Regions from separate parts of the Liquorilactobacillus satsumensis genome, predicted to be linked through region 2. Evidence: a T-box and tRNA genes for the amino acid it is inferred to sense, from the RefSeq annotation. Region 2 holds a T-box; the other holds one or more tRNA genes.
The links. A T-box is a leader RNA that pairs with one kind of tRNA and senses whether it is charged. The one in region 2 lies ahead of leuS (leucine--tRNA ligase), so its partner is inferred to be a tRNA-Leu.
Positions count from the first base shown of each region.

Region 1: it has a tRNA-Leu gene. The T-box ahead of leuS (leucine--tRNA ligase) is inferred to sense a tRNA for this amino acid. The anticodon was not compared.

Region 1 is NZ_OZ061606.1:714,877-718,302, reverse strand. It holds gene nadE (ammonia-dependent NAD(+) synthetase) at 1-499, shown strand, start outside; gene AB3Y88_RS03380 (SprT family protein) at 701-1,171, shown strand; tRNA gene AB3Y88_RS03375 (tRNA-Leu) at 1,197-1,282, shown strand; gene AB3Y88_RS03370 (beta-ketoacyl-ACP synthase III) at 1,373-2,368, shown strand; gene AB3Y88_RS03365 (LCP family protein) at 2,695-3,426, opposite strand, start outside.
Region 2 is NZ_OZ061606.1:2,156,289-2,159,714, forward strand. It holds gene metK (methionine adenosyltransferase) at 1-1,080, shown strand, start outside; T-box leader at 1,139-1,349, shown strand; gene leuS (leucine--tRNA ligase) at 1,417-3,426, shown strand, end outside.

The DNA of each region.
Region 1 (3,426 bases), 1.4 Mb from region 2:
AAATATCAAACCTGCAACGGACGCAACAGTTGCAAGTATTGAAGAAAATGGTGTGCTTGTTAGTGATTTTAATAAGGGAAACATTAAGGCTCGTCAACGAATGATTGCACAGTACGGTGTTGCAGCGGCCAGCCATGGAGCAGTTGTGGGCACAGATCACGCTGCTGAGGCGGTCACTGGTTTTTACACGAAGTATGGTGATGGAGGAGCCGATGTGACTCCTTTATGGCGTCTAGATAAGCGGCAGGGTAGAAAAATGCTGGAATTGCTGGATGCGCCTAAACATTTGTATGAGAAGGAACCAACTGCTGACTTGGAAGATGGTCGTCCGGCTTTACCAGATGAAGTTGCGTTAGGTGTAACTTATGCTGATATTGATAACTACTTAGAAGGGCGCCCAGTCCCTGAAGATGCGGCGAAGAAAATAGAGACTTGGTATTTTAAAACGCAGCACAAACGTCATTTGCCAATTACGGTTTATGACGAGTTTTGGAAATAGCAGTTTTTGTTTAAAGTCACAGATTTTTAAGCCCAGAGCTTCTGAACCTTGCATTAGCTGGTAAAACCCGCTAGCATATTCAGGAGTGGAGGGCTTTTTTAGACGAACAGTTTTACTTCTGAAACAGGTTACCTTCCTTGTCAGATGTTGTTTTTTTTAATATTGAAAGCGAGCGCAATTAAATGAAAAGGAGGCTATCATATGAAGGATGACCAACTGCAGACGCTTGTAACTCAGATTTCGCGGCATTTTTTTCAACTGGAGTTTAAACATAAAGCAACCTTTAATAAGCGGTTGCGAACTACTGGAGGAAGATATCTCCTAGAACAGCATGATATTGAAATCAATCCTAGAATGGCTGTTTTGGGAAACGGTGTTTTGATTGGAATTATCAAGCACGAACTTTGCCATTATCATCTACATTTGCAACATCTAGGTTATCGGCATCGAGACCATGCGTTTAAGGAACTGTTGTTGCAAGTTGGTGGGTTGAGATATGCGCCCAGAACAGCTGCACCAGTTTGGAAGTATAAATATCGTTGTCGTAATTGTGGTCAGTTGTATTTTAGACAAAGAAAGATTAATAGACGGCGGTATGTTTGCGGAAATTGTCATGGTGTTTTAGAAATTTGTGCAAAAAGAAATGTAAAAAAGCTTGCCTCTGATGCTTAGATTTGATATAATTATTTTTGTTGTTGCGGGTATGGCGGAATTGGCAGACGCGTCAGACTAAGGATCTGGTGGGCGTTATAGCCCGTGATGGTTCGAATCCATTTACCCGCATTTTAAAAGAGGGACCCAGGAAGACTTGGGTCCCTTTTGCTACACCTTAGTATTAAAATTTGAGTGCCTGAAAGGAAGATGCAGAAAAAGATGGTTAAAGCTGTTAAAATTGCTGCAACTGCTCATTATGTGCCACAGCGAATCGTTACAAATGATGAACTCAGTAAGATTATGGAGACATCAGATACGTGGATTCAACAGCATACGGGCATTAAGACACGACATTATGCACTTGATGAAAATACTTCTGATTTGTGTGCTAAAACGGCGGTTAAGTTGTTAAAAGAAGCTCAACTTCCTGCAACGGCAATTGACCTGATTATCGTTGCGACAATTACACCGGATGCATTAACACCTGCAACGGCAATTTTAGTACAGCAAAAGATTGGAGCTGATGCTGCAGTTGCTTTTGATGTGAATGCAGCTTGCGCCGGTTTCGTGTTTGCACTCAATACTGCAGAAAAATTTATGCGCCAAGGAATATATAAGAATGCACTTGTGATTGCTGGAGAAGTTAATTCAAAAATGATGGATTTCCAAGATAGAACTTCCACCGTATTTTTCGGTGATGGGGCAGGCGGGGTGTTGCTAAGCGCAGTGGATGACCCTGCACAAGAAGCTTTTGTGGCACAGGAATTGGCAACTAAGCCTGCACCTGAAGTAATTCATAGTGGCCGAATTCCGCATGTAACACAAGTTTCAGCGCAAAATTATCCTAGCTTGGATGCTTTCTATCAAGATGGACATGCTGTCTTTGATTTTGTGATTACAGAGGTTCCACGCTACATTCAGCATTTTTTGCATATTAATAACGTCAGCCTTGAAGAGTTAGGGTTGGTCGTTACACATCAAGCAAATTTGAGGCTGATCGAGGGAATTGCACACAAACTTGCTTTACCCCTGCATCTTTTTGCTCAGAATGTTGTTTATTATGGAAACACTTCTTCTGCCGGGATTCCCATCGGTTTGGATCTTGCGCTTAAGGATGGCCGCGGACACAAAGGCTTAAGTCTGCTCTCAGGTTTTGGTGCAGGTTTAAGTTACGGGAGCATCTTATTGGATTTGTCCCATGTTGGCAATCATTAAAGAAGCCACCAGAATGGATGCAACGCATGTTTTTCAGCATTAATCTGAGAAATTATAAATTAAATGAAATTTTAATTTTTGAAATATGTTTAGCTGCAATAAAAAGGAGAGTGTGACATAAGTCGAAAAATTTGAGTGCTAACTCGAAATTACGAACATAGCGAGTACTTTGCGATGAGTAATTTGAAGTTAGACGGAGAATTTTGACTTATGGAACACGTTTATCCAGAATAAAAGAGGGGCTGTGACAAAAGTTAACTTTTGTCACAGTCCCTCTTTTTTAATACTTCTCAAGCAAAAGCGAATGTTAGTGTTGTTATTAAATTTTAGTAGCCGTTATTTGAATATCCGCCACCACCGGGTGAATAGGTGGAGCCACTAGTACCAGTACCATTGGTTCCAGTTCCATAATTTGAAGTAGAGCCATTCGAATAGGTACCATAACTGCTTCCAGTTGTAGTGCTTGAGTTCGTGGTAGTAGAAGATCCGCCGATTTGACCCACAAAAGTTTCTGTGGAAGCGCTGAGCCCCAATTCTTTACGAATGCGATCAGAAACCTTTTTCTTTTCCGTAGCCGACGCCACTTGGTAGGAGAGACCATCGATTGTTGCATCTTCCCCTTTAAGGACATACGATTTAATGGAGCCCGCTGCGGCTTTATAATTTGTTTCAATTGTGATCATGTCATCATATGTTAAATCGGTTTGCATATTACTTTGAACAGTGTTCAGAATCTTTTGGTAATTTGAAAGGGAAGTAACCGACAATAATTTATTAACAATGGCTTCAATCACTTGTTTTTGCCGTTTTTGCCGACCATAGTCACCTTCTGGGTCAGTATAGCGCATGCGTGAATAGGCAAGGGCTTCTTTACCGTTTAACTTCACTGTTTTACCTTTAGTGACATTTGCATCGCTATAACTGAAAGTCAGCAGTGGAGTGAGTGTGACACCGCCAACGGCATCAACTAATTTACGCAATCCGCCCATGTTAACCAAAAGATAAAAGTCTAGCGGAATGTGTAATGTGTTTTGAATCGTTTTAACTGCGGCGGTTGT
Region 2 (3,426 bases):
CCAGACTCTCGTGTTGCATGCGAGACTACCGTAACCACAGGTCTAGTCGTAGTTGTTGGTGAAATTTCAACTAAGGCATATATTGATATTCAAAAAGTCGTCAGAGAGACGATTAAGGGAATTGGCTATACAGATGGCAAATACGGTTTTGATGGTGATAATTGCGCTGTATTAACTGCAATTGACGGTCAATCACCAGATATTGCCCAAGGCGTTGATCAGTCACTAGAGACGCGCCAAGGTGAAGGTGATGCATTAGATCAAATTGGTGCTGGAGATCAGGGAATGATGTTTGGTTATGCGATTGACGAAACTCCTGAACTGATGCCGCTACCGATTGCTTTAAGTCATAGATTGATGCGAAAAATTGCGGAATTGCGCAAGAATCAAACTCTGAGCTATCTCGGACCTGACGCAAAAGCACAAGTTACGGTAGAGTATGATGAGCAAGATAAACCAGCTCGAATCGATACCGTAGTTGTTTCTACGCAGCACGATGAAGGCACAAGTCTTGAAACAATTCGGCAAGACGTTATTGCAAAAGTCATTAAAGCAGTGATACCCGCACAGCTTTTGGATGATAAAACAAAATATTTTGTAAATCCAACTGGAAGGTTTGTAATAGGCGGACCTCAAGGAGATGCTGGACTAACGGGACGCAAAATTATCGTTGATACATACGGTGGTTACGCTCATCATGGTGGTGGCGCATTTTCAGGTAAGGATGCTACTAAAGTTGATCGTTCTGCCAGTTATGCTGCACGTTATATTGCCAAAAATATTGTTGCTGCAAAGATCGCTTCAAAAATTGAAGTCGAGTTAGCTTATGCGATCGGGGTTGCGCAACCTGTTTCTGTTTCAGTCAACACATTTGGGACTTCAACAGTCAACGATGAGGCCTTAGTAAAGGCAATCCGTAAAGTTTTTGACTTGCGCCCTGCTGGAATTATCCGGATGCTTGATTTAAAACGTCCAATCTATAAGCAAACTGCAGCTTATGGGCATTTTGGAAGAACAGACTTAGATCTCCCATGGGAGAAAACTGATAAAATTGCAGCATTAAAGGCTGAATTAGGATAAGAAAAGTCTTTAGCGACTTGCTTTTTTTACCCTTTTTTGCTAGTATATCTTCAATAATAATGTAATGTTGATGAGGAAAAGTAAAGAAAATTACTACTCAAGAGAGTGCGTGGTTGGTGTTAACGCATGTAGCTATTTTTTTGAACTCACCTCGGAGTTTTTTTGTTGAACGTTAAGTAGACAGGAACGGAACCTTCCGTTAGCAAGATCGAGAGCCGGTATTTTTGTACCGGAAAATAGGTGGTACCGCGAGTATTTTCGTCCTATATGGAGCTTTTTAAAAAACAGGCTCGATATAGGACTTTTTTTATTTTGAGAGGAGACTGAAGGTAAAAGATGGGATACGATCATAGTAGTATTGAAAAAAAGTGGCAGCATTATTGGGAAACGCATAAGACTTTCAAAACAACAGAAGATCCAAAAAAGTCTAATTATTATGCGCTGGATATGTTTCCTTATCCATCAGGGCAAGGACTCCATGTTGGACACCCTGAAGGATATACGGCGACTGATATTATTGCACGTATGAAAAGAATGCAGGGCTTCAATGTGCTGCATCCAATGGGGTGGGATGCTTTTGGCTTGCCAGCTGAACAATATGCACTAAATACAGGGCATTCTCCGCGAGAATTCACCAAGCAAAACATTAATAATTTCAGACGCCAAATTAAATCTTTGGGGTTGTCATATGATTGGGATCGTGAAATCAATACTACAGATCCTTCTTATTATAAATGGACACAGTGGATTTTTGAAAAGCTTTATGAAAAAGGATTGGCGTACGAAGCCGAGGTTCCAGTGAATTGGAGCCCTGACCTTGGAACGGTCGTGGCTAACGAAGAGGTAATTGATGGGAAAACTGAACGGGGAGGGTTCCCAGTGATTCGAAAGCCTATGAGACAATGGGTTTTACGAATTACTGCATATGCTGATCGCTTGTTGAAGGATCTTGATGATATTGACTGGCCTGAAAACATTAAAGAGCAACAGCGTAACTGGATCGGACGCTCAGTTGGAGCCAGCATCAGATTTAAAGTGGCAGGCAATGAAAAGCGTGAGATTGAAGTCTTTTCTACTAGACCCGACACTATTTTTGGGGCAACTGCGTTTGTGTTAGCTCCTGAACTTGAGATTGTTAAAGAGTTGACGACCCCTGAGGAAAAAGAGGCCGTTGAAGCTTATGTTAAAAAAGTGTCACACAAATCAGATTTGGAACGGACTGACTTAGCCAAAGATAAAACAGGAGTCTTTACCGGAAGTTACGTTATCAATCCTGTAAATGGCGAAAAAGTTCCAGTTTGGATTGCTGATTATGTGCTGGCAACATATGGGACGGGGGCAGTCATGGTTGTCCCTGCGCATGATGAACGTGATTATGATTTTGCTAAGAAATTTGGGCTGAAAATTATTCCAGTTATTGAAGGCGGAGACATTCAAAAAGCTGCTTATACAGGTGATGGTGTGCATATCAATTCTGGTTTTTTGGATGGTTTGAATAAAGAAGATGCAATTGCACGAATCATTGACTGGCTCAAAGAGCGACAAGCCGGAGAAGAAAAGGTTAATTATCGCTTGCGTGATTGGTTGTTTTCGCGTCAGCGGTACTGGGGTGAACCAATTCCAGTAATTCATTGGGAAGATGGTGAAACCACACTTGTCCCTGAAGATCAGTTGCCGTTACGTTTGCCTAAAGCAACAGATATCAAACCATCCGGGACCGGTGAAAGTCCGTTAGCCAACTTAGATGATTGGGTTAATGTGGTTGATCAAAATGGTAGAAAGGGCAAACGTGAGACTAACACAATGCCACAGTGGGCAGGCAGTTCCTGGTATTTCTTGCGCTATGTAGATCCGCATAATCAGGGTAAGCTGGCTGCTTTGGATAAGTTAAAAGCTTGGATGCCGGTTGATTTGTATGTGGGCGGAGCAGAACATGCAGTGTTGCACCTTTTGTATGCACGTTTCTGGCATAAATTTCTTTATGATCTTGGTGTTGTTCCAACGAAAGAACCCTTCCAAAAATTGGTCAATCAAGGAATGATTTTGGGCGACAATCATGAAAAAATGTCGAAATCAAAAGGCAATGTTGTTAATCCAGATGACATTGTTAAGCAGTATGGTGCAGACACATTAAGACTGTATGAGATGTTTATGGGACCTTTGGATGCATCAATTGCTTGGAGCGAAGATGGACTAAATGGAGCAAACAAGTTTATTCATCGTGTATGGCGCTTAATCGTTGACGAAGATGACGAATTACGTGATCGGATTACCACCATCAATGACGGTCAGTTGACACGTGTCTACAATCAGACTGTCAAAAAGGTTAGTGAAGATTTCGCAGTT